Regions from separate parts of the Micromonospora sp. NPDC048947 genome, predicted to be linked through region 4. Evidence: riboswitches for the same ligand, from Rfam matches in the RefSeq annotation. Region 4 holds a riboswitch; each other region holds the start of a gene.
What was found. Region 4 has a riboswitch for cyclic di-AMP ahead of AB0B98_RS10280 (hypothetical protein). Riboswitches for the same ligand answer to the same signal wherever they lie in the genome.

Region 1: another riboswitch for cyclic di-AMP. It lies ahead of AB0B98_RS24995 (hypothetical protein); the one in region 4 lies ahead of AB0B98_RS10280 (hypothetical protein).
Region 2: another riboswitch for cyclic di-AMP. It lies ahead of AB0B98_RS04755 (NlpC/P60 family protein); the one in region 4 lies ahead of AB0B98_RS10280 (hypothetical protein).
Region 3: another riboswitch for cyclic di-AMP. It lies ahead of AB0B98_RS06180 (C39 family peptidase); the one in region 4 lies ahead of AB0B98_RS10280 (hypothetical protein).

What each region holds. Positions count from the first base shown of each region.
Region 1 is NZ_JBEZFO010000019.1:44,740-52,686, reverse strand. Features, by position in the region: gene AB0B98_RS25000 (carbonic anhydrase) at 2-727, shown strand; gene AB0B98_RS24995 (hypothetical protein) at 784-1,803, opposite strand; cyclic di-AMP (ydaO/yuaA leader) riboswitch at 1,808-1,938, opposite strand; gene AB0B98_RS24990 (YibE/F family protein) at 2,105-3,475, opposite strand; gene AB0B98_RS24985 (heavy metal translocating P-type ATPase) at 3,838-5,895, shown strand; gene AB0B98_RS24980 (metal-sensitive transcriptional regulator) at 5,902-6,198, opposite strand; gene AB0B98_RS24975 (copper ion binding protein) at 6,293-6,502, shown strand; gene AB0B98_RS24970 (hypothetical protein) at 6,516-7,466, shown strand; gene AB0B98_RS24965 (heavy metal translocating P-type ATPase) at 7,479-7,947, shown strand, end outside.
Region 2 is NZ_JBEZFO010000002.1:299,272-304,894, reverse strand. Features, by position in the region: tRNA gene AB0B98_RS04770 (tRNA-Gly) at 1-19, opposite strand, end outside; gene AB0B98_RS04765 (pyridoxamine 5'-phosphate oxidase family protein) at 265-822, opposite strand; gene dcd (dCTP deaminase) at 922-1,500, shown strand; gene AB0B98_RS04755 (NlpC/P60 family protein) at 1,560-2,600, opposite strand; cyclic di-AMP (ydaO/yuaA leader) riboswitch at 2,614-2,749, opposite strand; gene AB0B98_RS04750 (peptidoglycan recognition family protein) at 2,985-4,967, shown strand; gene AB0B98_RS04745 (NlpC/P60 family protein) at 5,023-5,623, opposite strand, start outside.
Region 3 is NZ_JBEZFO010000003.1:146,141-154,087, forward strand. Features, by position in the region: gene pseI (pseudaminic acid synthase) at 1-866, opposite strand, end outside; gene AB0B98_RS06160 (glycosyltransferase) at 1,000-2,163, opposite strand; gene AB0B98_RS06165 (acyltransferase) at 2,463-3,698, shown strand; gene AB0B98_RS06170 (hypothetical protein) at 3,791-4,213, shown strand; gene AB0B98_RS06175 (hypothetical protein) at 4,346-5,116, shown strand; cyclic di-AMP (ydaO/yuaA leader) riboswitch at 5,401-5,542, shown strand; gene AB0B98_RS06180 (C39 family peptidase) at 5,776-6,624, shown strand; gene AB0B98_RS06185 (hypothetical protein) at 6,698-7,726, opposite strand; gene AB0B98_RS06190 (alpha/beta hydrolase) at 7,872-7,947, shown strand, end outside.
Region 4 is NZ_JBEZFO010000005.1:227,352-235,298, forward strand. Features, by position in the region: gene AB0B98_RS10250 (hypothetical protein) at 16-156, opposite strand; gene AB0B98_RS10255 (STAS domain-containing protein) at 543-905, shown strand; gene AB0B98_RS10260 (5'/3'-nucleotidase SurE) at 923-1,750, opposite strand; gene AB0B98_RS10265 (PfkB family carbohydrate kinase) at 1,747-2,724, opposite strand; gene AB0B98_RS10270 (SRPBCC family protein) at 2,913-3,377, shown strand; gene AB0B98_RS10275 (hypothetical protein) at 3,562-4,071, opposite strand; gene AB0B98_RS10280 (hypothetical protein) at 4,215-5,228, opposite strand; cyclic di-AMP (ydaO/yuaA leader) riboswitch at 5,285-5,416, opposite strand; gene AB0B98_RS10285 (cation diffusion facilitator family transporter) at 5,535-6,452, opposite strand; gene AB0B98_RS10290 (AAA family ATPase) at 6,559-7,947, opposite strand, start outside.

The DNA.
Region 1 (7,947 bases), on a different contig from region 4:
GATGAGTCATACCGGGAGCTCCGGCGGTCAGCCGGGTCCGCAGCGGACCACCGACCGGGCCGCCGCGCTCAGCGAGCCGACCCGGGCGTACGCCGAGCTGGTCGCCGGCAACCGGCGCTTCGTCGATGGCGCCCCACGCCACCCCAACCAGGATGCCGGGCACCGGGCCGCCGTGGCCGACGGGCAACACCCGTTCGCGGTGATCGTCGGCTGCTCCGACTCGCGGCTGGCTGCCGAGATCATCTTCGACCGGGGTTTGGGCGACCTGTTCGTGGTTCGCACCGCCGGGCACACCGCCGGTCCCGAGGTGCTCGGCAGCGTCGAGTACGCGGTGACAGTCCTCGGCACCCCGCTGGTGGTGGTGCTCGGCCACGACTCCTGCGGTGCGGTGCAGGCCGCCCGGGAGTCCGCCTCGACCGGCGCCGCGCCGAGTGGCCATCTGGGCGCGGTGGTCGACGCCGTTCTGCCCAGCCTGCGCCGAGCCGCGGCCGAGGGCGTGGACGACATCGACGGCATCGTCGACATCCACATCGCACAGACCGTCGAGACGTTGCTCGGGCAGTCGCCCGTGCTGGCCGACGCGGTGGCGCAGGGGCGGTGCGCGGTGGTGGGTGTGTCCTACCGGCTGGCCGCCGGCGCGGTGCGCCCGGTGGCCGCCGTGCCGGCCGGCCTGGCGGCGTTGGAGACCGCGGCCTCGACCGACCCGGCCGCGCCTGCCACCGTCTGACGCGTCGAGGGCCGCTCCGCATCACGCGGAACGGCCCTCGACGGGGATCGTGCGGGTCAGAGCAGTGACATGTGCACGTGGTCGGTGTGGTTCGACGGCCCGCTGTACGAACTCCAGCCGGTGGCCGGGAACCAGATCTGCCGGTTCCAGATCACGTAGTAGATGCCGAGCCGGTCGGCGTTACGGATGAGGAACGCGGCAACGTTGTTGCCGTACGTCCGGGTGTCGTTGTTGTGCCACGGGGAGAATCCGCTCTTCTGCAGCGACCAGTCGCAGGCGCGCCCCTTGGGGTGCTCCCACGGCCCGCCGGGGCGGTAGCAGCCGACGAACCGGTTGAAGCCGGCCGCCTTGACCTCCTTGTACGCGTGCAGCGTGCGCGGCGTGATGCAGCCGGACGTGGTGGGGTCATTCTCGCTGCACGACTGGGGCTTCCAGTCACCGTCGGCGGTGCGACCCGGGCCGATCTTCGCGACCTTGGAGGTGGCGTCCACCAGGCCTCCGGTGAAGCCCTTGCCGCCGACGAGGGAGAGCGCCTTGTCGGCCTCGCTCTTGCGCTTCGCCATCAGGGCGGTCTGCTTCTGCTGCTCGCGGACCTCGGTGTCGAGGGCCAGCTTCGCCTGCTCGGCGCGGGCCTTCACCTCGTTGACCTCGGAGAGCTTCTTCTCGTTGACCATGTTCATCTCGTCGAGCATCCCGGCGCGTTGGACGAACGAGTCGGGAGCCTCGCTCTCCAGCAGCATCGCGACCGCGCCGATCCGGCCGGTCCGGTACGCCTGGGCGGCGATCTGCCCGACCTGCGGGGCCAAGGCGTCCAGGTCGGCCTTGGCGCGGTTGACCTCCGCCGCCAACTCGCCCTGCCGCTTCTTGGATTTGTCCAGCTTGGACTTTGCGGCGGAGTAGTCGCGGTTGGCCTGCTCGATGACGTCGTTGAGCAGCTTGGGCTCGCCGTCCTCCTCGTGCCCGGACGGTGTGGGGTTCGTCGGGGCGGCGTGCGCCGGGAGCGGCCCGGCGAGCACTGTCAGTGCGGCGATCACGGCCACCACGGGTGTCAACCAGCGGCGTAGGGGTGCCGTCACAATGTTCCCTTCCGTCGACCGCCGACCGGGTTAGCTGACGGGTTCGGGGCGGAAGTGGCCCCTACCGCTGACGCGGATTCACCCCAGGCACCTGGGTCCCCGGCTCGCCGGTTGGCGATTGGGCGGTGGCACCGCAGGCGCCGCTTCGCGCCTTCATCGGTAACCGGCAGCGAGGTTACCCGAGAGTCGACCGCCTGAGCTACGCCTGGATGCCGACCAAAAGCGTCATTTCGCCATAGCGTTGAGTGACCAGTGACGTGGTTCTCAGGGTGGATGCCCGATCTGGTCACGCTGAGGAGTGTCACCATGTCGTATCCGTGCTCCTGTTCGGCTCCGGCCACCGGTCGGTGGCCTCGGATGGGGGTGCGGTCCGCGTCCGGTCCGGCTCGTCGGAGCCGGCCGTTCGCGGTGAGCTGAGTGCGGCCAGTGCCTCGCTGCGGTCCGGCTGGGGCCGGGGCGCGGGAGCGTCGGTGGACGCCGCGGCAGCGCTGCGCCCGGCGGCGGTCACCACAGCGGCCAGCCCCGTGGTCAGCGGCACGGCGGCGATCAGACCGAGGGTGGCGACAGCGCTGCGGACGATCTCCTGCGCGAGGAACTCACTGGTGAGGATCTGCCCGATCGGCCGCGCGTCGGCGGTGAGCAGGAGCAGCAGGGGCAGTGACGCGCCCGCGTACGCCAGCACGATGGTGTTGACAGTGGAGGCGATGTGCGCGCGGCCGACCCGGGTGGCGGCACGGTACAGCTGCAACCGGGTCAGCCCGGGGTTGGCGTTCGCCAGCTCGGTGACGGTGGCCGCCTGGGTGACAGTCACGTCGTCGAGCACCCCGAGCGAGCCGATGATGATTCCGGCGAGCAGCAGACCGTGCAGGTCCACGTCGCCCTGGAACATCGACAGGGTGGTGGCGTCTTCGCTGCCGAACCCGGTGAGGTGGGTCGCGGCGGTGGCGATGGTGGCGAGCACGCCGGTCAGCACCAGGCTGCCCAGGGTGCCGAGCACCGCGACCGAGGTCTGTGCGGTGACCCCGTGGGTCAGATAGAGCACCACGAACATGATCAGGGCCGCGCCGACCACCGCCACCAGCAGTGGCGACCTGCCCGCGCTGATGCCCGGCAGCACGAAGGTGAGCAGGATGGCGAAGCTGGCGGCCAGCCCGGCGAGCGCCGCCAGACCTCGCCACCGCCCGAACGCGACGATCGCGGCAGCGAAGACCACCGCCAGCCACACCATCGGGGTGCCGCGTTGGTGCTCGGCGATGTTCCAGTTGCTGGTGGTGGGATCAACCGGATCGGCCAGCTCGACCAGGACGACCTCGTCGCCGACCTCGACCCGGGGTGCGCCGGGCCCGTCGGGCACCGGAGTTCGTACCTGCTGGCCGGCGTTCGGTCCGTCGTCGACCCGGACGTCGACAGTGCCGCACCGCCCGTCGCCAACCCTCGGTGTGCCCTCCGGAACCGACGGCACCTGCGGGCACGGCTCGCTCACCACCCGGGTGACGGTGCCGGGGTGGCGCGGCACGTCCGCACCACCATCGGTCTGCGGTGACCCGCCGCGCGGCCAGAGCAGCACCGCGGCCAGCACTGTGGCGACGAAGAGGGGTACCACAGTCACGACGAGGATCCGTCGCACCCGTGGTGGGGCGGACGGAGCGGGGTGAGTGTGGTCGGCGGCCAAGGCGAGTCTCCCAACGATCCGGTGCGGGATACGGGTCAGCGGGCCGGGCGGTTCACAGTTGCTGTGGAAACGCGGCGGACGGCGGGGCTGATCGCTGCCTGACGACCGCCTGATCACGGACGGTCAGTGCTCGGCCCGGTCGGCCGGGGGCGACGCCATGACGTGGCGGCGCCGGTGCCCGACTGTGCAGCGGCATTCGGAGGGCCATCGTGGGAGATGCTAGCCAGCCCTCGCGGGGGTCGCAGGTCGTGGCGGAGTGTCGGGTGGCCGAACCGCTCGCGCGGCGGTCTCCGGGGCGGCATGTTGGAGCCATGCCCGCTCCGACACCGCCCGATCCTGACCGACCGCGACGCGCCGGACCCATGCCCGACGACAAGCACTCTGGGCACGACCAGCACGACCAGCACGACCAGCACGGCAAGCACGACAAGCACGCCGGGCACGATCCGGCGATGTTCCGCCGCCGGTTCTGGGTCTGCCTGGTGTTGACCGTCCCGGTGGTGCTGACGAGTCATCTCGTGTCGGGTCAGCTGGGCCTGGCCGGGGACGACAGCGTCCCCGGCCAGGACTGGGTGGGGCCGGTGCTCGGCTCGGTGGTGTTCTGGTGGGGCGGCTGGCCGTTCCTGGTCGGTGCGGTTCGGGAGGTCCGGGACCGGGCGCCCGGGATGATGTTGCTGGTCGCGATGGCGATCACCGTCGCGTACGCCGCGTCCCTGGCGACCAGCGTCGGCGCCTTCGACCTGGACTTCTGGTGGGAGTTGGCCGCGCTGGTCACCATCATGCTGCTCGGGCACTGGCAGGAGATGAAGGCCATCGGGCAGGCCCGGGGAGCGCTGACGGCGCTGGCCGCGCTGTTGCCGGACGAGGCCGAACGGGTGGCGGCGGACGGGCGGGTCGAGGCGGTGCCGGTGACCGGTCTGCGGATCGGCGACGTGGTGCTGGTCCGACCGGGGGGTCGGGTGCCGGCGGATGGCCAGGTCGTCAAGGGCGCCGCAGAGCTGGACGAGTCGATGATCACCGGGGAGTCGCGGCCGGTCGCCAGGTCGACGGGCGACCGGGTGGTGGCCGGCACCGTCGCCACCGACTCGGCGGTCCGGGTGCGCGTCGAGGCGTTGGGTGAGCAGACCGCCCTCGCCGGCATCCAGCGCATGGTCGCGCAGGCCCAGGCTTCCGGTGGACGGGCCCAACTGTTGGCCGACCGGTTCGCCGCGGCGCTGTTCTACCTGGCCACCGGCACCGCCGTGCTGACGGTGCTGGTCTGGACCGCGCTCGGTCAGCCGGACGAGGCGGTGGTTCGTGCGGTCACCGTCCTGGTGATCGCCTGCCCGCACGCGCTGGGTCTCGCCATCCCGCTGGTCGTGGCGCTCTCCACGGCGCTCGCCGCGCGGTCCGGGATTCTGGTCAAGGACCGGTTGGCGCTGGAGCGGATGCGGACCGTCGGCGCGGTGCTCTTCGACAAGACCGGCACGCTGACAAGGGGCGAGCACGGCGTGACCGACCTGGTGACGGTGTCCGGCGTCGAGCGGGACGAGGTGCTGCGGATCGCGGCCGGTGTCGAGTCGGAGAGCGAACATCCGTTGGCCCGGGCGATAGTGGCGGCGGTCGGGAGCGCCGGCCCGGCCCGGGCAGCCGGGTTCCGGTCGCTGCCGGGCCGCGGTGTGCAGGCGACGATCGACGGTACGGAGTACGCGGTGGGCGGGCCGGCGCTGCTGCGCGAGTTGGGCCTTCCGGTCCCGGCGGAGCTGGAGGCCGCGACCGGGCGGTGGTCGGCGCGGGGTGCCGCGGTGTTGCACCTGGTGCGGCTGCCGGACGCCGTGCTCGGTGCGTTCGCGTTGACCGACGAGGTGCGTCCGGAGGCCCGGCGTGCCGTCGACGAGCTGCGTGCCGAGGGTGTCCGCACCATCGCCATGATCACTGGTGACGCCCGGTCGGTGGCCGAGGCGGTCGCCGCCGACCTCGGCTTCCGACCGGGCGTCGACGAGGTCTTCGCCGAGGTGCTGCCGGCGGAGAAGGACGATCGGGTGGCCGAGCTTCAGCGACGGGGGTTGGTGGTGGCGATGGTGGGTGACGGGGTGAACGACGCGCCGGCGCTGGCCCGGGCGGACGTGGGCATCGCGATCGGCGCGGGCACCGATGTGGCGATCGAGTCCGCCGGGGTGGTGCTGGCATCCTCGGACCCGCGCGGGGTGGGGGCAGTGGTCCGGCTGTCCCGGGCGTCGTACCGGAAGATGCGACAGAACCTGGCCTGGGCGGCCGGCTACAACGTGGTGGCGCTGCCGTTGGCCGCCGGGGTGCTGGCCTGGGCCGGCGTGGCGTTGAGCCCGGCGCTGGCCGCGGTGCTGATGTCGGCGTCCACCATCGTGGTGGCGCTCAACGCGCAGTTGCTGCGCAGGGTCCGTCTCGACCCTGCGCCGGACTGAGCGCGGTCAGCCGCGCTTCATGAGCCGGCCGACCGCCGCCATCATCTCGGTGGCCATCTCGTCGGCCCGACCCTCGGCGGCGCCCTCGTGCATGCAGTGCCGGGCGTGCCCGTCGAGCAGCCCGAGGGCCACCTTGTCGAGGGCGGCCTGGATGGCGGAGATCTGGGTGAGCACGTCGATGCAGTAGCGGTCGTCGTCGACCATCTTCTCGATGCCCCGGACCTGCCCCTCGACGCGGCGGAGCCGCGCGAGCAGCTGGTCCTTGCTGGCGGTGTATCCGCGGATCGGGGTGGGTGCGGTCATGCCGACAAGGATAGCGTACCCCCAGGGGGTATGGTACGGTCGGCTCTGTCGAGATACCCCCACCGGGTACCGGTACCGCGAAGGAGACGATCCAATGGTCAACACGACGTATCAGGTGCAGGGCATGACCTGTGGGCACTGCGTCAGCGCGGTGAGCGCCGAGGTCGGCGCCATCGCGGGGGTGCGTGACGTCCAGGTCGACCTCGCGGCCGGCCGGGTCACCGTCAGCAGCGATCAGCCGCTGGACACCGCTGTCGTCCGAGCCGCTGTCGACGAGGCCGGCTACGACCTCGTCGACGCGTGATCGGCGGGCCGGCGTGCGTACCGTGACGAGACTCGCCGGGTTCGCCGTCGGCCTGGCGGCGGTGTTCGGCGCCACCTACGGGGTCGGCAGGGTCGTCGACACCGCCCCGGCCGCCGAGAGCCGGCACGACGATGCCGCCACCACCCCGACGGCGGACGAACGGGGCGGGACGGGCGATCGGCTCCCCGGCGGGCTGCTCGTCTCCGAACACGGCTACACCCTCGAACCGGTCGACGCCCCGGCCGGCGAGTTCGCCTTCCGGATCGCCGGCCCGGACGGCCGCCCGGTCACCCGGTACGACGTGGCGCACGACAAGCAGATGCACCTGATCGTCGCCCGTCGGGACCTCTCCGGCTTCCGTCACGTCCACCCCGAGCTGGCCCCGGACGGCACCTGGCGGGTCGACACCCCGCTGGCCGGCCCCGGGCAGTGGCGGGCGTTCGCCGACTTCACCCCGACCGGGGGTGAGCCGCTGACCCTCGGCGTGGACGTGACAGTCCCCGGCGAGTTGACCGAACGGCCGCTGCCCGCCCCGGCGACCACCACCACGGTCGACGGCTACACGGTCACCCTGACCGGAGCGCCGCAGCCCGGCCGCACGTCGTCGCTGACACTGACCGTCAGCCGGGACGGGCAGCCGGTCACCGACCTGGAGCCCTACCTGGGCGCGTACGGGCACCTTGTGGCACTGCGCCAGGGCGATCTGGCCTACCTGCACGTGCACCCGGACGGGACGCCCGGCGATGGGCGCACCCGACCCGGTCCGGCCGTCACCTTCCTCGCCGAGGTGCCCTCGACCGGCAGCTACCGTCTCTACCTCGACTTCCAACACGGTGGGCGGGTGCACACCGCCGAGTTCACAGTGGTCGCCGACGCTGCCCCGACCGGCGACGCCCCCACTCCGAGCGGGCCCGCACCGACCGGCGGGGCCGACCACGGCACCCCCGGGCACGGACACAACTGACGGGACCAGACGATGACCACCACCAGCAGACCCCTGCCCGAGGCGCCCAACCGGATCGAACTGGCGATCGGCGGGATGACCTGCGCCGCGTGCGCAGCCCGGATCGAGAAGAAGCTCAACCGGATGGACGGGGTGAGCGCCACAGTCAACTACGCCACCGAGAAGGCGACCGTCCGGTACGCCGACGGCATCACGCCGGACGACCTGATCGGGACCGTGCAGAAGACCGGTTACACGGCGGCGCTGCCAGCCCCGCCCAGCGCGGAACCCCCGGTGGACCCGTTGCGGGGGCCGCGTACCCGGCTCTGGGTGTCGGTGGCCCTGAGCGTGCCGGTGGTGCTGCTGGCCATGGTCCCGGCCTGGCAGTTCGACTATTGGCAATGGTTGTCGCTGACCCTGGCCGCCCCGGTGGTGGTCTGGGGTGGGCTGCCGTTCCACCGGGCCGCCTGGACCAACCTGCGGCACGGCGCGGCCACCATGG
Region 2 (5,623 bases), on a different contig from region 4:
GCCATTGAACTACACCCGCAAGCGGCACCACTGTACCCGAGTCGTCGAGCCTCTGCACCCAGGCACCCCCGCCGGTCGCGGCTGTCCGCGTACCCCTCGTCCGGGTTGATCCACTCGGCTTTCTGGAAGTCGGGGCATCCGCGGCGCTGGGACGCCGCGATTTCCATGAAGTCGAGTTGATCACTGCGGGCGGCCGGGTTGGTGCGTACGACCGGTGCCGGCTCCGTTACGACGGAGCCGGCACCGATGATCTTCCGGCCGTGGTCACGCGGCAGTGCACTGGACGTCACGGCTGAGGCGGGTCGGACGCGCCTGCGGGACGGCGACGGGCGCCGCCACCGCCGACGGGGCGTTTGGGTCGAGCCAGACCCGAACGGCCGGCCGACCCGGCGCGAGGCCCGGGATGCCCGCGATGTGCTGCTCGCGGCGGGTGAGCATGGCCACGTCGACCGTGAACTCGAAGAGCCGCCAGTCGACCTGCGGCTCGGCCCGGGCGGTCTGCGCCAGCTGCGCCACCCGGACCGGATCGGTCACCGGACGGGCGCTTCCCGCCACGTACGCCTCGTCGTCGCTCTCCTCCGCGGGGAACGAGTGCAGCGCGTAACGGCCATCACGTTCGAGGTCACGGCGCTTGGGCGAGTCGATGATGAAGCAGAACAGCCCCTCGGCGGTGATGACCGGGGAGACCGGATGGACGCGGGGCCCGCCGTCGGCACGGACCGTGGCCAGATAGCCGAAGCCCGGCCCGTATTGCTGGAGGAGAACGCGGATCCCGTCGGCGAGTCGGGGCTCGTCGGCGGCGAATTCGGACCAGGAAGCCATGTGGGCATTCTATCGAACAAATGTACGAGCAGCGACCTCGACGCGCTGGTCACCGCCACCGAATCCGGCCACCTTTGGCAACGCGGCTATGGTGGTCCGATGCTGCTCTCCGACCGCGACCTGGTCTCCGAGATCAAGGCCGGCACGCTGGGCTTGGAGCCGTTCGAGCCCACCCTGGTCCAACCCTCCAGCATCGACGTCCGACTCGACCGGCTGTTCCGGGTCTTCAACAACCACCTCTACACCCACATCGATCCGGCAATGCAGCAGGACGACCTGACCTCGGCGGTCGAGGTTCCCGACGGCGAGCCGTTCGTGCTGCACCCGGGGGAGTTCGTGCTCGCCTCGACGCTGGAGGTCATCTCGCTGGGTGACCAGCTCGCCGGCCGGCTGGAGGGCAAGAGCTCCCTGGGCCGGCTCGGGCTGCTCACGCACTCCACAGCCGGTTTCATCGACCCAGGCTTCTCCGGTCACGTGACGCTGGAACTCTCCAACGTGGCGAACCTGCCGATCACCCTGTGGCCGGGCATGAAGATCGGGCAGCTCTGCATCTTCCGACTCTCCTCGCCGGCCGAGCACCCGTACGGCTCGGTGGTCTACGGCTCGCGCTACCAGGGCCAGCGGGGGCCGACACCCAGCCGCGCCTGGCAGCACTGGCGCACCTGGCCAACCCGCTAGAACCACGACGACGAGGGCCCGCCGCGACAGTTCGCGACGGGCCCTTCGGTGGTCCGGGGTCAGCCGGGACGGCCGTAGCTGTGGATTGGACCGTCGTCGACCTTCTTCATCTTGATCGGTTGGCCGGCTTGCGAGGCGTGCACCACCCAGCCGCCGCCGACGTACATGCCGACGTGGTGGATGTCGCTGTAGTAGAAGACCAGGTCGCCGGGGCGCAGGTCGCCCTTGCTGACGTTCTTGGTGACCCGGCTCTGGGCGGCGGCGTTGTGCGGCAGCGACACGCCGGCCTTCGCCCAGGCGGCCAGCATCAGCCCGGAGCAGTCGTACGAGTTCGGGCCCTCGGCACCCCAGACGTAGGGCTTGCCGATCTGCGCGCAGGCGAACTTGACAGCGGTGCCCGCGGCGCCGCCTGGGTAGCTACCCGGGCAGGGCGCCGGACGCAGCGGACCGCCGCCACCGTTGCCGTACACCTTGAGGCGCAGCTTCTGCAGGCGGTCGATCTCTTCGTTGATCTGCTTCTTCTTCGCCGCCAGCTGAGCCTCGGTGCGGGTCAGCTGGGCCACCATCTCGTCCAGCGGCGCCTTCTGCGCGGCCAACTGGTCGCGCAGGTCGGCCACCTGGCGTACGTCCTTCTGCTGGTTGTGCGCGAAGCGGTCGAGCATTTCGAGCTGGCCGACCACCTCGCTGGGCGACCGGCTGCCCAGCACCGCGTTGACGGTCGAGACGTTCTCACCCTTGTAGGCGCGTACGGCAAGGGCACTGACCTTGTCCATCGCGGCGTCGACCTGGCGCTCAAGCGGAGTGATCCGGGCGGCCAGGGCGTCCGCCTGCTTGCGCTTCGCGGCGAGGTCGGTGCGGGTGGCGTTGTGCCGTTCAATGATCGGTTCGAGCTTGTTCCAGTCGGCGTCGATCTGGCGCTCGATCTCGGCGACGGACGGGTCGGCGTGGGCCGCCGTGGCACTGCCGGTCAGGACGACGGCGATGCCCGCCAGCGCGGCGAGAGCGGTGGTGAAGCGGGACCAGCGTGGGCGCGGCACTATCGGCGTCGGGCCGGCTGATGCCGACCGCTCGGACGACGGCCGCGGGGCATGGAGTGCCACCGGGGTCTCGTACTCCTTCTTCCTGACCGCCTACCGGGTTAGCTGACGGGTTCGGGCGGGAAGTCGGCGCCCTACCGCAGTGGCTGCGGATTCACCCCGAGGGACCTGGGTCCCCGGTTCGCTCGGAAACGACTCGGCGGTGTCGGTCCGTTACCGCCCGGGCTGGGCGGAGCTGCTGTCGGCCCGACGAATGACCAGAGTAGAGACGCCTGTTACCAATCCGCAACCCGTGCGGCAGTGACACTCCGTACCGATTGGACGAGGTCACCGACCGTGTGTGAAGAATTCTTTCCCTCTGCTTCGATGGATGGAAAGGTATTGACGTGACCTCCCGGACGGCGCGATGGTGACCTGACCTCACTCCGCGAGAATCTAGGGGGTTCGATGCACCATCCAACCCTGTCGACAGGCTGGCGCGCACTGCTCGCCGCCACCGTGGTAGCCGCCGCGACCACGGTGCCACTCTCCGTCGGCCCGGCCGCAGCCGCGCCCACCACCGACCGCCAGCAGCAGTACGCCGCAGCGGCCAGCGAGTACGGCGTGCCGGCCGTCGTGCTGCTCGGCGTCTCATACCTGGAGTCCCGTTGGGACACCAACGCCGGCACACCGAGCACCAGTGGCGGCTACGGCCCGATGCACCTGACCGACGCGCGGCACGTGGCCGCCCTCCCCGGGCGCGGCCACCACGACGCCGGCGCCGAGGACCCGCGCGGCGACGACTCCCGTCCCGCACTGGTGCCCGCGCCCCGACCGGTCGAGGCACCCGCGCCGTCCACCGCCGCGTTGCAGACCGTCGACGCCGCCGCCACGCTGACCGGCGCCACCCCCGAGGCGCTGCGCACCGACGCGGGTCTCAACATCCGGGGCGGGGCCGCGCTGCTGAGCGCGTACCAGAGGGATCTGGGCGCACCGGTCGGCGCGGACACCGACCCGGCGGCCTGGTACGGCGCGGTGGCCCGCTACTCCGGCGCGGACAGCGCCGACGCCGCCGCGGCCTTCGCCGACGAGGTCTTCACCACCATCGGCGCGGGCCAGTCCCGGGTGACCGACGACGGCCAGCGGGTCAGCCTGCCGGCCCGCGCGGTGCGGCCCGAGCGTTCCTGGTTGGACCGGCTGGGCCTGCGCCGCCTGGCCCGCCCGGACGGGGTGGAGTGCCCGCGCAGCATCTCGTGCGAGTGGATCCCGGCGCCCTACGAGGCGTTCGGCGACGGGGACTACGGCAACCACGACCTCTCCGACCGGCCCGCACGGCAGAAAATCGAGTACATAGTCATCCACGACACCGAGGCGAGTTGGGCCACCACCCTGCAACTCGTCCAGGATCCGACCTACGTGAGCTGGCACTACTCGCTGCGCTCGGTCGACGGGCACATCGCCCAACACGTGAAGACCAAGGATGTCGGTTGGCACGCCGGCAACTGGTACGTCAATGCGAAGTCGATCGGGTTGGAACACGAGGGCTTCGCCGCGCAGGGCACCTGGTACACCGAGGCGATGTACCGGACATCGGCGAAGCTGGTCCGGCACCTGGCGTTGCGGTACGGCATTCCGCTGGACCGCCAGCACATCATCGGCCACGACAACGTGCCCGGCACCATTCCCTCGACAGTGCGGGGGATGCACTGGGATCCGGGCCCGTACTGGGACTGGACGCACTACTTCGACCTGCTGCACGCGCCTCGACTGGACACCGGCACCCCGGCCACCGGGCTGGTCCGGATCGACCCGGACTACGCCACCAACCAGCCGGCGTTCACCGACTGCGTCACAGCGGGCGTGCCCTGCGCGCCACGCGGCTCCTCCGCTGTGGTGCTGCGCAGCGCACCGTCGGCGGACGCGCCGCTGGTGAACGACATCGCGCTCCGTCCCGACGGCACCCCGAACACGATGTCCGTGTCCGACCACGGGGCCCGGGCGTCCGCCGGGCAGACGTACGCGTTGGCCGGGCGGCAGGGTGACTGGACGGCGATCTGGTACCTCGGGCAGCGGGCCTGGTTCCACAACCCGGCGTCCGCGCCGACCGCCAGTTGGACAGTCGGCGTGGTGGCCACGCCGAAGCCCGGCCGAACCACCATTCCGGTCTACGGACGGGCGTACCCGGAGCAGGCGGCGTACCCGGAAGGGGTGCCCTACCAGGCGATCTCGCCGCTCCAGTACACCCTGGCCGCCGGGCAGCGGTACGCCGTCGGCGCGGTGCTGGCCGGCGAGTACTACCGGGCCAGCACGTTCGACGGCTCCTCACCCGGCGACTGGACGGTGATCCGCGGCAAGAACCGGTACGCGCAGATCCAGTTCGGCCACCGGATCATGTACGTCGACCTCGCCGACGTGCAGCTGTTGCCGTCCCCGGTGGGCGCGCCCCGCTGAGAACCACGACGGCCCCCGGTCGGTGACCGGGGGCCGTCGTGTCGCGCGAGGTGGATCAGCCGGGTCTGCGGAACCCGGCGATGGGCATTGTGGTGATGCTGGACACCTGCACCGGCTTACCGGCACGTGGCGCGTGCACCATCTGGTTGTTACCCAGATACAGCCCGACATGACTCAGGCCGGAGAAGAAGAAGACCAGGTCGCCGGGGCGGGCATCGCCCCGCGAGATGGCCTTGCCCTCGTTCCACTGGTCACCGGTGTGGTGGGTGAGGTAGATCCCGGCCGCCTTGTAGGCGTACTGGGTCAGCCCCGAGCAGTCGAACGAGTTCGGGCCGGTGGCACCCCAGACGTACGGCTTGCCGACCTTGCCGCAGGCGGTCTTGATCGCGGTGCGGGCCGCCGCGCTGACCACCCCGTTGATGGTCGGGCAGGCCGCGGTCACCACAGTGGTCTTGGGCATCGACGCCTCGAGCTGCTTGATCTCGCCGTCGATCTGCTTCTTCTTCGCCGCCAGCTCGTTCTGCTGCTTGGTCTGAGTGACGATCAGCGCGTCCAGCTTCTGCTTCTCGCCGTCGTACTTGGCCCGCACGGCCAGCACACCCTCGACCTCCTTGCGCTCCTGCGAAGCGAGCCGGTCGAGGATGGTGAGCTGCTCG
Region 3 (7,947 bases), on a different contig from region 4:
CCCTCCCGCTCCGCAGGGGTCGGTCCGACAGCGGTGCCGCCCAGCGCCTCGTACGCGCGGCCGGACTCGGCGACCAGGGCCGTGAGCTCCGCCGGGTTCAGGGAGAAGTCCGAGTCCACGCCGCCGTCGGCCCGGTCCAGCGTCACGTGCTTCTCGATGAAGCAGGCGCCGAGCGCCACCGAGGCGACCGCCACCCCGATGCCGGGCGTGTGGTCGGAGAGCCCGACCGGCACGTCGAACGCGCCGGCCAGCACCGGCAACCGGCGCAGGTTGCTGTCGGCCGGCGGCGCCGGGTAGGACGCGGTGCAGGCCAGCAGGACGATGCCCGCCGCGCCACCGGCTCGGGCGGTGCGTACGGCGGCGTCGATCTCGGCGACGGTCGCCATCCCGGTGGAGATCACCATCGGCTTGCCGGTGCTGGCCACCAGTCGGATCAGCGGCAGGTCGACCAGTTCCGACGAGGCGATCTTGTACGCGGGCGCGTCCAGCGACTCCAACAGCTCCACGGCTGTCGCGTCGAACGGCGACGAGAAGACGGTCAGGCCACGCTCGCGGGCCCGCTCGAAGATCGGGGCGTGCCACTCGTACGGGGTGTGCGCGCGTTCGTAGAGGCGGTACAGGTTCTCCCCGCCCCACAGCTCGTGCCCGCTGGAGATCCGAAACGCCGGGGTGTCGACGTCGATGGTGATGGTGTCCGGCCGGTACGTCTGGAGCTTGAGCGCGTGCGCCCCGCTCGCGGCCACCGCGTCGACGATGGCCAGCGCCCGGTTCAGATCGCCGTTGTGGTTGCCGGACATCTCGGCGACCACCAACGGTCGCTCCCCGGCACCGACCGCGTGCGGTCCGATCTTGATTGTCGCTGTCATTCCGACCTCTGCTCAGGTACGCCCGCACCGGGGTGCGGTGGTGCTGTCGTCGTCCACCCGGCGGGCGGACGACCTGGGAAATCAGGGCGCCGGGAGCTGCCCCGGGTCCCGGTGTGCTCCGCCCTGGGGTCGGTCACGGCAACCGGCCGACGGCCAGCGCGTCGCGCCGCTCCGGCGCGAGCCCACCCTCGCGCGTCGGCCCGGCGCTCGCCCCTCGCCCCGGGTCCTCGTCGGCGGCGAGCGAACCGCCCTCGGCGCCACCCACCGGGGCGGACCGACGCAGGAGACCAGCGACCCGGTGGGCCCGGCGCAGCGCCGAGTACGCCACCCAGTCACCCCGCCCGACGAGGCGGTGCTTGAGCCCGGTCACGCCCGGGGGCAGCGGGTAGCCACCGGTGGGCAGGTAGCGACGGTAGTGCGCGGCGGCCCGGTGGAAGAAGTCGCGTCGCAGGTGTGGGTGCAGCCGGCCATCGTTGCCCACCACCACCAGGTAGTGGCTGATCATCAACTCGAACAGCTCGGCCTGCAACCGCTCGTCAGGGTGCTTCCGGGCGACCCAGTCCATCAGCCGCTCGTACTGGGTGAAGGCGTCGAAGTGCCGGCCGCTGCGGGTGGAGGTGATCGCGCCCTGGCGGCCCTGGCGGTACAGGTAGCAGACCCGGTCCAGCACGGAGATCTTCTCGGCCCCGATCAGCAGGGGGTGGCTGAACGGGATGTCCTCGTACCAGCCGGGGAAGAACCGCAGCTCCAGCTCGTCCATGAAGTCCCGGCGGACCACCTTGTTCCAGGCGGTGTGCTGCACCCGCAGCAGCTGCGGCTGGTCGGCCAACCGGGTCACGCCGGTGATCCCGCCCAGCAGCGGGCTGCTCGCGTCGACCTCCCGCCGGCCGTCCTCGTGCACCCGCAGGTGGTCGAGCATCAGCACGTCGGGCTGGTGCTGGCGAAGCCGGTCCAGCACCGCCGCGATCGTGCCGGGTGGCAACCAGTCGTCGCTGTCGACGAACCAGACGTACCTGCCCGTGGCCACGTCGAGCCCGGCGTTGCGGGCCAGCCCCAGACCCACGTTGCTGCTCAGGTGCACGACACGTACGCCGTCGCGGCTGACCGCGTACGAGCGGAGCATGTCGCCGCAGCCGTCCGGGGAGGCGTCGTCGACGGCGATCAGCTCGACCGCGTCCGACTCGCCCGCCGGGATGTCGGACCGGATCGACTCGAGGCACTGGTACAGGTACGCCTCGACGCCGTACACGGGCACGACGATGCTCAGCAGCGGTGCGTGCGTCGGCTCATTGACCACGTCCGCCACCTTCGACGACCCGGGTGGCCGGCCCCGGAACCTGACGTTGCCGCCGATGGTGGACTCTCTGAACTCCCGCCCAGCGGAAGGTTAACGCCGGGCCGGTGGGCGGTTTCCGGCCCGGGGAACGCGGGCTCGTGGGGCGGGTGGGATGCGTCCGGTTCACCCGGGACTGACCCGGTAGGGTGCCTCGGTGCGGCCCTGCCGGGTCGTCGTGGGCGTCGCCGTCGCGCCGTCCGACGCCGCGACGAGGAGGCTACGACCGTGTTGGTGACCCTGCCGAGCGCCGGGATCCCGGCATGACGAGCGTCGCCGCGACGTCGGCCGCCCGGCCCGCGCCGACCCTGTCCCGGCTGCCCTCGCTGACCGGGCTGCGGTGGATCGCCGCTCTGCTGGTCTTCGGCTTTCACGCCGGCACCATGCGGATCATTGCCGAGCCGGACTACAAGGCCGTCGTCGACGCGCTGTTCACCCTCGGTCTCTCCGGGGTGCAGTTCTTCTTCATCCTCAGCGGTTTCGTGCTGGTCTGGTCGGCCCGCGAGGGGGACTCCCGGCGTACCTTCTGGCGGCGACGGATCGCCAAGATCTACCCGAACCACCTGGTGCTGTTTGTGGCGACGGTTGCCGTCGCCTGGTGGTTCGCCGACCCGGTCCTGCCGGCGGCGGCGTTGGAGAACCTGCTGCTGTTGCAGGCGTGGGACCCCCGTCCGGGCTGGTTCTACAGCATCAACACCGTCAGCTGGTCGTTGTCCTGTGAGTTCTTCTTCTACCTCTGTCTGCCGCTGGCGCTGCCACTGCTGCGCCGGGCCAAACCGAAGCTGCTCTGGGCGCTGATCGTCGCGCTGCCGCTGCTGATCCTCGCGCTCTGGCCGGCGCAGGAGTTGGTGCCGGAGGTGAGCCGCTGGTGGTTCACCCAGATCTTCCCGCCGGTGCGGTCGCTGGAGTTCTGGCTGGGCGCGGTGGCGGCCGAGTTGATGCGTCGGGGGCTCTGGCGCGGCCCCGGTCTGACAGTGGCCAGCGGCATCTTCGTGGTCACCTGGGTGGCGGCCGCGCAGTGGATCCGCGCCGAGCTGTGGACCACGCTGCTCGCTGTCGCGTACCTCCTGGTGATCACCGCGGCCGCGGACGCTGACGTGCGGGGTCGGCGCTCGCCGTGGCGGTACCGGCCGCTGGTCTGGCTCGGTGAGGTGTCGTTCGCCTTCTACCTGGTGCACGTACTGGTGATGACGAGCGTGCTGCGCTGGAGCGGGACCTGGGGGATCGGCTTCGCGGGCTGGCGTGGCCCGGCCGTGGTGCTCGGCTTCCTGGCGGTGAACCTGATCCTCGCCGGGCTGCTGCACCGCTTCGTCGAAACCCCGATGATGCGCCGGCTCGCGCCGCGCCGCGCGGCCCGTCCGGCGCCCGTGCCCCGACAACGTGCGGGCGGCGACGACGACGCACGTGACAGTGCAAGCAGCGCCCGCGGCGAGGTCGACGGACCTGCCGACGAGGTCGGTCAGGCCGGCGGACGATCAACGTACGTCGACCTGCGCTGACAACGTCCACCCTGGTCAACAGGGTCGGCGCGGCGTGATCCGACACGCCCGGGGTCGGTGCGCCCGGGTCGGCGCGACGGTAGCGTTGGGGCGTGCTTCCGGTCGCGTTCACCTGTCCGCTGTGGTGGGTGGCGCGCTGGGCGACCCGGGTGCTGACCAGCCTCGCCGTCGTCGCGGCCCTGGCGCTCGGCGCAGGCCCGGCCACGGCCGCCACGCCACCACCCGGCCCGGTGCCGACGTCGAGCGCGGTGCCGGCCACTGTCGCCGCCGGCTCGCCGGCGGCCTCCTACCGGCACCCCGGGTCACCCCGAGCGGCCCGGCCGGCCCTGGCGGTGGCGCCGCAGGCCGCCGAAGAGGCGATCCCGACATGGTCGATCGACGCGCCGGTGGCGCTCCCCGGCGATCAGAACACCATCGTGGCCGACGCACTGCCGGTCCGCGCGGCCAAGGCTGACCTGCCGCCCCTCGTCGACGCCGCGAGCGGTCGGGCTTCCCGGGCCCCACCCGGGCGCTGAGCCACCGGGACGACCGTCCCGTCACCGCGCCCTGTCGACCCACCCGCTCTCTGACCCGCCGACCCGTGGCCACAGTGGCCCGCAGGTCGGCGTGGCTCCCCATCGCACTGCTCTCTCCCCGAGGTGCCGACCATGGAGACCGTCGTCTTCTACCAGTTCGTGACCGAGATGCCGCGGGCCGCCGCCATCTGGTCGACGCTGTTCCTGCTGACCCTGGGCCTGCTCACCGTGCTGGCCGCCCGCCCCGAACGGAACCGGCCCACTGACGACCCGCTCCCGGCCGGGCCCACTGCTCGGGAGTTGGCCGCCGCCGAGGCTGTCGACAGGCGCCGCTACGCCGAGGAGGTGGCCGTCGCCGCGGCCGGCGCGGCCACCACAGCCAGGAGGCGACGCGCCGCCTGGCTGACCGCTCAGGAGCAGCTGGAGCGGGCCTGGATCGGGTACGACGAGGCGGACACCGCCGCGCGTCGCTTCGCTGGCGCCGGTGCGCTGCCCACCCCGCAGACCCCGCACACCCCCGCCGAGTACGCCGCCCGGGAACGCTATCTGCACCGGGCGGCGATGGCGGCGTACTGGCGGGGCGACCTGACCATGGCGCAGCTCGGCGACGTGTTCGGGCACCGGCGCTGCTGGGATCCCCGGCGACACCCGGTCGAGCAGGAGGTGCTGATCAGCCGGGTGGTCAGGGATGCGCGGCTGGCCGACTACCAGGTGGCCGCCGACAGTGAGCGGGCCGCCTGGCGCGACGCCGAGTTGGCCGCGGAGTCGGCTCGTGCCCTCGCCGAGGAGGCGTACGCGGCGGCGGCCCGGCTCCGCCCGACAGTGGTCCCCGCGCGCCGCACCGTGGCCGGGGCGCTGCGTCCCGCCGTCGTGGCGCTGTGGCGCCCGGCCCGGGTGGGTTGAGCCCAATCCGTGATGTGAGGCCGGTCACCCAATCGTGAATTAGGACGTCCGACGCGATCGGCGGGATTGTTCCCGCGATTCTGGTCGCATTCTCTGCGGCCTGTCCGGTTGTCGCCCATAGGCGTCGCCGTAACCGGTTGTCCCATCGAGTCACATCATCGGCAATACGCGGAGAAATTGTCTCACCGATTGGGGTTTACGCAGGTGAACCTGGCTTGGCAGGGCGCGGAGCCGCCAGTACTGTCGTCCTGTCCGATGCGGTAACCGATCGCAAGAGGCGACGCCGCATCGACCCGCTTAATCGTGATCAACGAACCGGGGACCCACCAGTAAGTCCGGGGTGAATCCGCGAGCCACGGCCCGCGGTAGGGCGATCTTCCCGCCCGAATCCGTCAGCTAACCCGGTAGGCGGTGTCGGAAGGAGTCAACTCCTCGTGCAGCACCTTTCCACCCCTCGGTTGTTCCCTTGCCTCCACGGCGCGGCGATGCACCCGCTCATTCGTCCAGTGACGGTGAGCTGACCCCCCGGGTCATCGCCTTCCCCGCCCGGCCGCGCCGGGCGTTCCCCTGAGCGGTTCACCATCCGCGGACCACGGTCCGCGCGCTGGCGCCTGCCCGGATACCGGTCCGGCCCCGGTGTGCCGCTCTCCCCCCGATCCGTGGAGGACCCCGTGAAGCACACCCTGAAGCGTCAGCTCCGCCGCCTCGCCACCGAGCGCCCGTACCAGATCGTGGCCGCCTCGGCCGCGGCCCTCGCGATCGCCACCACCACCGGCGCCCTGCTCACCACTGCCGACGACGCCCCGGCCGGCCAGCGCACCGCGACCACTGTCGCCGAGATGCGCAGCGACGTCGCCGCCTCCCGCGGCGAGGCTCGGGACGCGTCCCCCTCGGCCAGCGCCGCCCCGACCACTGCCGCCCCGGCCACCAGCGCCGCGTCCCCCGCCGCCAAGGCCAGCAGCAACCCGGACCTGACCCGTAAGCCGACGCCGCCGAAGCCGCCCGCGACGAAGGTGCTCGACTACGACTACGAGGCGCAGAACACCTACTACAACTGCGGTCCGGCGGCCACCCGCAACGCGCTCAGCGCCGCCGGCATCGACCGCACCCAGGAGCAGCTCGGCGCCAAGCTGGGCACCACCGAGATGGGCACCAACTCGGCCGAGGACACCACCCGGGTGCTCAACGCCGAGGTGAAGGGCTCCCCGTACCGGACCCGGATGTTCCCCGGCGCGCCCAGCCCGGCCCAGATGGACCGCCTCCAGGCCGACGTGGTGAAGGCCATCACCGACGGCCGCGGCGTGGTGGCCAACGTCGTTGGGGACGCCACCGACACCGACGGCGGCTGGCACTCCTACGGCGGCGGGCACTACATCGCCGTCGTGGGCTACAAGGACAACGGTCGCACCGTGCGGATCGCCGACTCGGCGAACCCGGCCGACCCGTCGTACTGGATCACCACGATCGACCTGGCCAACTGGATCACCAGCCGGGGCTACTCCGCCTGACCCGGGCACGCTGACCGCCGCGGGCGCCGTCCCCCACAAGGGGCCGGCGCCCGCGGCGTCTTCGGCTGTGCGGTCAGTAGGTGATGAAGCCGTACAACGCCTTGTGGTTCGACTTCGTCCCGACCACAGTGTGGTCGACGGCGGACGACTGCACACCGCCCCTGACGAACAAGTAGTCGATCTTGCTGGAACCGTTGGTGGCCGCCGATCCGTACCCGGTCATGCCGTAGCCGCTGAGCGTGCCGGGGGCGATGCCGGTGCGGTTCGCGTCGATGCCCACCACGCGGATCGTCGACGCGTTCAACAGCGTGGTCGCGTCCGCACCGAGGTGGATGCCGCTGTTGGCGATGCCCCGGTCGCCGTCGCCGGCGCAGGCGTTCTGCCGATTCTCCTGCGGCAGGTGCATCGTCGCGGCGAACACGCTGGTGCCGGTCGCCTTGATGGTGAAGCGCGCCGCGATCGCGCTGGTCCGCTTCCACTTGTAATAGTCGGTGCTGTCCGGGTCGCTGTTCGGCGGCTTGTACAGCGTGCACCCGGCGCCGTTCGCGTACGCCGTGCCCGGCCTGAGCCAGCCTGCGCTCCAGTACTTCGAGATGTCGCCACTGGCGAGGTTGAGCGTGCGCTTGTTCCAGATGATGGCGTTGGTCTGCTTCTTCTTCAGGTCGCCGAGCGACTGCGAGCTGCACTTGTGCGTGCTGCCCCACGGCTCCGGGTCACTCCACGCCACGATCGCCCCGTAGCTGCCCGCCGGGTAGCCGAACTTCGCCGACAGCTGGTCGGCGTACGCCTCGGCCTGGCCGGTGCCGCGCACCTGCTGCACGATCAGGATGTCGGGTGCCACCACGCCGCTGGTGCCCGTGCGACCGGCGTCGTCGACCAGGATCGAGGTCAGGTGGTCAGGTCCGGAGATCCGGGTGCAGCTCCCGTCGGAGTTGTTCACCACCAGGTTCTCGATGTTGTTGTTGTAGACCCGCAGCACCCGGTCGGCCGCCGCGGGCGCTGCGCCGTTTGGTGCGGCCACGTCCGATGGCGTCGCGGACGCCCGGTGCGGTACGCCGAGCGTGACGGCTGCCAGTGCCGCGACCAGCGCCAACCTGTACATCCTGTACACAGTGGCTCCCCTCCGGACGGAATCGACAGGTGACTCTCTCCGTCCGGCCCGGAACTTTACAATGGATCAACCTTTGGTGGGTGCGGTGTGGATGACGGCTCTCGTACCAGGTCGTGAACCGTGGGAGACTGCGGCCGTGGTGGATGAATCGGGTGGTCACGCCGGTCGCGGGCGGGTCCTGCTGCTCCTGCACGGGATGGGCACGACCGGGG
Region 4 (7,947 bases):
GGGTGCGCGACCGAATCAGCGCACCGCTGACACGGCGACACCTCTGGCGAAGTCGTCGTCATCGTCGTCATCGTCGTCTCCGCCACCGAAACCGCAGGCCAGGACGAGGGCGAGCAGAACACCGACGCCGGCCAGCCCGGCAAGTCGCTTGATCATCGAAGATCCTCTCCGTCGCGGTGGTGTCCCGGCCGATGCTAGGGCGCGTCGGCAACCGGGGGCGCGGGTCGCGCCGGCCGGGGGTGGGCGACACGCCGACGGCACACGGGGCAGGCGTACGTCATGGGCCGGTTGTCGGGCGCGCCGGGTCCGGACCGCTACCCTGGTTCGGCGGCGGGCCGGTCACGACCGATCGTCGATGGTCAGATAACGAAAAGTCTTGAGTAATCAGATGCTGAAAAGTACGGATATGGGTGCCTTTGTGGGCCCGGATCCGCGAATTGCTCATCCCGAGGGGTGGCGACCGAGGCCGTCGGAGGAATACTCTCGGTCGCGGCCCGCGTACTGATGAGGCGCCCGGGGGACGGGCGGGTGGAGGTGCTCGCGTGAGCCTGTCGATCGTGAAGTCGGTCCTGTCCGGTGGTGTCGTGGAGATCGCCCCACGGGGTGAGATCGACGTCGACACAGCGTACGAGGTGCGCGAAGCGATCGCTGAGGTGCTGGCCAAGGGCCGCCCTCTGCGCATCGAACTCAACATGAGGTTGGTCACCTTCATCGACTCGGTCGGCATCAGCGCCATGGTCGCCGGCTTCCAGACAGCCGAGGTCAGCGACGTCAAGCTGGTGGTCACCGAGCCGAGCCGGTTCGTGCACCGACAGCTCTGGGTGACCGGCCTGCTCGGTCTCTTCGGCGCCCCGGAGCCCTACTTCGCCGGTGCCGCCACCCCCGAGGTGCTGCCCGGCGCCTGAGCGCGCGGGCCGTCCCGTCAGGGCTGTTCGTCCAAGCCGGTCAGGTCGATGTCGGTCGCCTCGCTGACCGCTCGGATGGCCGTCACCGACGCGTACCCGGCGGCCAGCAGCGCCACGTCCGTGCCCGGCTGTGCGGCCTGCCCTGGCTCCTCCAGCGAGGTACGGACGAACCCGTGGCCGGATTCGGCCACAGTCATCTGCACCTGACCGAAGCTGGCCAGGGTGCCGCGCCGCACCCCGCGCAGTTGCCCGTGCGGCAGGTCCGGAGTGTTCACGTTGAGCACGCTCTCCATGGGCGCGGAGGTCAAGCGGGGGAGCAGGTCCAGGGCGACCCGCGCGGCGGTGCCCCAGTGCCGCTCGGCGTCGCGTACCCGGGCGGCGGCGTCCACGGCGGCGCCACCGCTCGCGGCCGTCGCCTCGCCGGCGGAGAGCACGTCCAGGGAGACCGCCATCGCCCGGCAGCCGTTGGTGGCGGCGGTGAACGCTGCGCCAACGGTCCCGGAGTGCAGCACAGCCCGGCCGGCGTTGGCGCCCCGGTTGACGCCGGAGAGCACCACCGACGGCGGTGGGCCGAACGCCCCGTGCAGGGCGATCAGCGTGATGAACCCCGGGGACCCGGCGACCCCGTACGCCGGCACACCCGCCAGGTCCGGCAGCGGGTGGTCGTTCACGACGACCCGCCCGTCGCGCTCCATGGCGCTCATCGCGGCGCTGGTGCCGCTCGCCTCCTCCATCGGCGCGGCCACCACGACGTCCAGGCCCCGCTGCTGGGCAGCCCAGGCGAGCGCCTGGATCCCCGGCGCGGCGATCCCGTCGTCGTTGGTGATCAACACCCGCACCGTCATCGCTCGACCACCCGGCCGGCCAACTCGTCAGGGGTGGTCCGCTCCTGTTGCCGGCTGTCCGCCGGCACCAGCCGGACCCGGTCCACCAGGCCGGTGATCGAGTCCAGCCGCCCGGTGCCCAGGCCGTGCCGGGTCACGTTCAGCGCGCCAGCGGCGGCGCCGGTGCGGATGGCGGTCCGAATGTCCCCGCCCCTGGCCACGACGGCCGCCACCCCGGCCGTCATCGAATCGCCCGCGCCGCGTGGGTCGGCGGCCTCCAGCCGGGGCATCTCGACCTGGAACAGCTCCCCGTCGATGAGCGCCAACGCCGGCTGGTCGGCACGGCTCACCACCACCGTCTCAGCGCCGCCCGCATGCAACTCGTACATGGCCCGGGTCAGTTCCTCGGTGTCGTCGCTGCGGGCGCGGCCGTCGCGGATCAACTCCTCGTGACTCACCTTGAGGAAGAACACCCCGCTCTCCAGCACCGAACCGAGGTGATCGCCGGAGAGGTCGACCACCACCCGCCCGCCGTTCGCACCGAGGTCGGCGGCGAAGCGCCGGTACAGGTCGGCCGGTACGAGCCACGGTTCGTTCGGCCCACTGAGGATGCTCACCGAGGCCCGCAGGCCCTCGCCGAGGGCGAGGTTGTACAGCTCGTCGATCTCGTGCCGACTCAGCGGCTGCCCGGGCACGTCGGCGATCTCCTGCCGGGAGCCCTCGCGCCGATCGTGCACGTACCCGCCGCTGCCGGAGTCACGGACCACCACCTTCAGGTCGACGCCCTCGCTGACCAGCAGCGGCTCCAGCACCTGGCCGATCTCACCGCCGAGGGCGGCGCAGAGCACCACGTCGACACCGAGGGAGATCACCATCCGGGCCTGCCAGACGCCCTGCCCGCCAGGGTGCAGGTGCAGCTCGGGGTGGTCGTTGGGCTGGTCCACAGTCACCGTCAGCTGCGGGGTGGGCGCGAAGACCATCACGTGCCCACTCATCGGTCGTCGCCGTTCATGCTGGCCGCCCTCCGGCACTTTCGGAAGATTTCGCACTAACCGACCTTAATGGCGCAGGTGGTGGCAGGTCGTCGCATCGGCCCGGTCCGGCGCGGCGCGGAGAGCCCGGGGCGTTGCCAGCCAGACATCGGTACGGGACGATCGGGCGACAACCGACGGCGGGAGACGGTGTGCTCAGCAGCGATACCTTCAGCTACACCGTCCAGGCCCGGTGCTCACCCGCCCAGGCGGCGGCGTTGCTCAGCGACCTGACCCGGCAGGGCGAGCTGCATCCGCTGATCGTCCGGGTTCGCCGGGTGCCAACCCGGCCCGGCGCCCAGGCCAGCTACACGATCAACGATCGGTTGGCGGCCGGTCCGCTGCGCTTCCGGACCACCTACCACGCGGACGTGCTGATCAGCGACGCCGATGAGATCGTCATGGTGGCCCGCCAGTGGCCGGCCACCACGGTGCGAAACCACACCCGACTACGCGCCGAGCCGGACGGGCTGGTCCGCATCGACGTCGAGATCACCCTGACCGCGCCGACGCCACTGTTCCGGTACGCGTTCCGCCAGGCCCAGGCCGCTCACCTCGCCCTCGCCACCCGGCTGGGCGCCGCCCTCGACCGCACCGGCAACTCCCCGCCCACCTGACCACCCCACCCCCACCCCCACCCCCACCCCGCCCCGCCCCGCCCGCCCCGCCCCGCCCGCTGCGTCGATCTTGCAGTTTCGGTTGTCGATATCAGCGGAATGCCCCATGTGTCGGGACAGTAAGTGCAAGATCGCGGGGAAGGGCGCACCTTGACCTGCTGCCGGCGTGGAGCGGCGGCGGGGCCTAGATCGTGGTTGCGGCGCGATCACGGGTTGTGCGGGCCGGTCGGGCGGCGGGACGTCGACCCCACGGCTTGTAGGTGGACAGCACCGTCGCGATGATCATCAGGCTGGTCGACACCGCTGGCGCGATGACCAGGTCGGCGCGATCCCGTGCCGGCAGGGCGGCGCCGACCGCTCCGGCGTGGCGCAGGTTCGGGGTGAGCAGGAACAGCACCAGCCCGACCATCACGGTGGTGAGCACGAGTTTGACCAGCACCCAACGGTGGCGCAGCAGGCCCCACGGGGTGAGCAGCGAGCTGGCGACTCCGATCAGCCAGACCAGGACGCTCAGCGGCGCGAACAGCACCGTGCCGACCAGGGCCGTGACCGGATAGACCACCGCCGCGTCGGCGCCCCGCTGCACGGCGATGCCGAGGGTGAGCAGCACCAGGTCGGCGCCGAGCCAGCCGAGCGAGGTGACGAGGTGCAGTGTGAGCAGCGCCTTGCGGGTGGTGGGTCGGATCCGAGGCATACCGCGATGCTGCCCGCGAACCGCGGCCGGGTCGTCCGACGAGCGACGACATCAGGGGTACGCCCGGCGACGTAGCCGGGCCCCCGGACGCACGTGATGCCTGTGAGTCATCACGATGACTCACAGGCATCACGACGGCTGGGTCAGTAGACCGACAGGTGGACGTGGTTGGTGTGGTCGGTCGACGGGGTGCCGTGCGCCCCGCTGTACGACTTCCACCCGCTGCTGGGCAGCCAGATCTGCCGGTACCAGATCACGTAGAGCACGGCGAGCCGGTCCGCGTTGCGGATGAAGTACGCGGCCAGGTTGTTGCCGTAGGTCTTGTCGCCGCCGGTGGCGTTCCCGCCGAAGCCGCCCTTCTGCGCCGCGAAGTCGCAGGCCCGGCCCTTCGGGTGTTCACCGGAGCCGCTGGGGCGGTGGCACGAGACGTACCGGGTGAAGCCCGCCGCCTTGGCCTGGTTGAGCGCGTGCAGGGTGCGCGGGGTGATGCAGCCGCTGGCCGGCGTGGGGTCGTTGACGCTGCACGACTCGGAGGGCCAGGAGCCGTCGGAGTTGCGCGGCGCGGCAGTCGCGTTGGCGCTGGAGGTGCCCCGGTTGGAGCCGGCATCGGCGGTGGTCTGCGGTCTGGGTGTGGTGGCCACGGTCAGGGCCCGTTCGGCCTGTTCCTTGCGCTTGGCCATCACCGCTACCTGTTTGCGCTGTTCGTTGATCTCGCCGTCCAGGGCGACCCGGGTGCGGTTGGCCTTGTCCTTGCTGTTCAGCAGGTCGCGCAGCACCCGGTCCTCGTTGGCCGCCACCGCGTCCAGCGCCGCCGCCCGGTCCATGAAGCCTTCCGGGGTGTTGCTGTTGAGCAGCGCCGACATCGCACCGAGCCGGCCGGTGCGGTAGGCCACTTCGGCGATCTCGCCGACCTTGCCGTTGCGCTGCTCGATCTCGACCTCGATGGTCTTCAGCTGGGTGGCGAGCTGCTTCTGCCGTTGCACCGAGGTGTCCAGGGCGCGCTTCGCGTCCAGGTAGCCCTTGCTGGCCGCTTCGAGCTGGGCGCGCAACGCCGGGGTGCCGCCCTCTTCGTCGGAGTCGGGTGCGGCGGCCCGCAGGCCGGTCGGGGGAGCGGCCGAGGCGGTGCCGGCCGGAAGCGCGACGCCGAGGGCGAACATCGCGACGATCAGGGCCGCCAGTCGGGCGGCGGGTGGTCGTGCTGGTGCCACTGCGCATGTCCTTCCGTCAGCCGCCGACCGGGTTAGCTGACGGGTTCGGGACGGAAGATCCCTACCGCTGACGCGGATGCACCCCAGGAACATGGTTCCCCGGTTCGCCCAGCTGGGCGATTAGGCGGCGACCGCCACCGGCGCCGGGAGGGCGCCGCCTGGTGGAGGCCGGGACCGAGCCTACCGGTGCCGGTGGGGCTGCTGCAGCCAATGTGACGGACGGTGCGTGCGTCACCACGGAAAAGTACGACTCCGTCACCATTCGATGGAGCCGCAGGCTCCAGAAGCGGCGCCGGGCTCGATCTGCAACGTCGCGTGCTCGATGCGGAAGTCGTCGTGCAGGGCCGTACGCGCCGCGGTGAGCACCGCGCCGACCTCCGCGCCGGGTGCCATCGTCAGGTGGGCGGAGGCCACCTCCATGCCCGAGGTGAGCGTCCAGACGTGCAGGTCGTGCACCTCGACGACCCCGGGGACGGCGGCGAGCCGGTCGTGCACGGCCGTCACCTGGAGGTGCTCCGGGGCGGCCTGCACCAGGATGCGGATGGCGGCGCGGGCCAGCCGCCAGGTGCGCGGCAGGATGAACACGCCGATGGCGACCGCGACCAGGGGGTCGGCCCACCACCAGTCGGTGACGGTGATGAGCAGGGCCGCGCCGATGACGCCGAGCGAGCCGAGCAGGTCGCCGAGCACCTCCAGGTAGGCGCCCTGGAGGTTGATGCTCTCCCGGGCCCCGGCGCGCAGCAGCGCGAAGGCGGCGATGTTGGCGAGCAGGCCGAGCACTGCCACCGCGAGCATCGGGCCGGCGATGACCTGGTGCGGGTCACCGAAACGGCGGATCGCCTCGATCACCACGTAGATCGCGACGCCGGAGAGCAGGACGGCGTTGGCCAGCGCGGCGAGCACCTCGAGCCGGTAGAGCCCGAAGGTGCGCTGCGGGTCGCCGGTGGCCCGCCGGGTCGCCGTGATGGCGGCGAGCGCCATCCCGATGCCGAGCACGTCGGTGAACATGTGCCCGGCGTCGGAGAGCAGGGCGAGCGAGCCGGTGTGCAGGGCGACCACCGCCTCGACCACCATCAGGGTGGCGAGCAGGCCGAATGCCGCCCAGAGTCGACCTCGGTGCTGGTGTGCGGCATTGGCGACGGACCCATGGTGGTGGTCATGACCTGCGCCCACGAGAACCACCTTCCGCCGCCGGCCGGGACCCGGTCAAATGTATGCTCACATCGCTATGTGTGCAAGTGTATGGCCACCACCTTCCGTTGGCGGCAGTCCGCACACGTCAGCCGGTCGGGTCGATGGTGGTGAGCCGCTGGGTGGCCCGGGAGAGCGCCACGTACAGGGTGCGTACCCCGGCCCCCGGATCCGCCCGGATCTCGCTCGGGGCGACAAGCACGACTCCGTCGTACTCCATGCCCTTGGCCTCCAGGCTGGTCACCACCTGCAACCTCGGCGCGCCGAGCGCGCCCAACCACCCGGCTACCTCGTCCCGGCGGGGGACCGGCGTGATCACGCCGACCGTGCCCTCCACCTCGGCCAGCAGGCCGGCGGCGGCCTCCACTGTCGCGGTCTCCAACCCCGTCGCGGGCACCACCAGCTCCACCGGCTCGACCCCGGTGGAGCGGACGGCGGTCGGCAGCGGCAGGTCCGGGTAGAGCCGACGGATCTCCGCCGCCGCCACCGCGAAGATCTCCGACGAGTTGCGGTAGTTGGTGGTGAGCGTGAAGTCGTGCCGCTTGCGCCGGCCCAGCGCCTGGTCGCGGGCTCGGGTCAGCTCCTCCGGATCGCCGGTCCACGCGGTCTGGGCGGGGTCGCCCACCACTGTCCAGGAGGCCAGTCGGCCGCGCCGACCGATCATCCGCCACTGCATCGGCGAGACGTCCTGCGCCTCGTCCACCACCACGTGCGCGTACTCCCGGTAGTCCTCCGGGCGCTCCCGGGCCGCCGCGCGGGCGGCCCGCTGCCGTTCACCGAGGGTGCTCAGCTCACGGACGCCGCCGGCGAGCTGGAACGGATCGCGTCGCGCGCGGGCCGGCTGCGCGGGCTTACCGAGCAGCGCGTCCAACTCGTCCAGCAACGCCACGTCGGCGATTGTCAGCCCGGCCGAGTCCAGGTTCCGGTACGCGGCATTGAGCAGCCGGATCTCCGCCGAGGAGAGGATCCCCCCGGCGTACCGGCGCAGCCGGTCCGGCTGCGCCAGCCAGCCGAGCACGTGCCGGGGGTGCAGCCGGGGCCACCACGCCTTGAGGAACTCCCGGAACTCCGACCGCTCGGCGATCTCCGCCTCGAAGGCCGGTTGCTCCGGCAGTCGACCGCTGCTCAGCTCACGGGCCTGCGTCCAGAGCGCGGCGAACACCCCGTCGAAACCGGCTCGGCGCACCTCGTTGCGTCGTGCGCCGCGTTGCAGCGCGCGGTCCCGGATCCGGTCCAGCGCGGTCCGGTCCAACCGCAGCAGTGTGCCCCGGTAGAGCAACCGCAGCTCACCCGGGCCGCCCGGCACCGCGTCGCGGGCCGCCTGTTCCAGGACCCGGCGCATCCGCAGCGAGCCCTTCACCGCCGCCACCTCGGGCGGGTCGGGTCGGGTGGCGGTCATCCCCGGGAAGAGGGTGCCCAGCGAGTGCAGGGTCGCGGTGTCCTCACCGAGCGACGGCAGCACGGAGCCGATGTACTC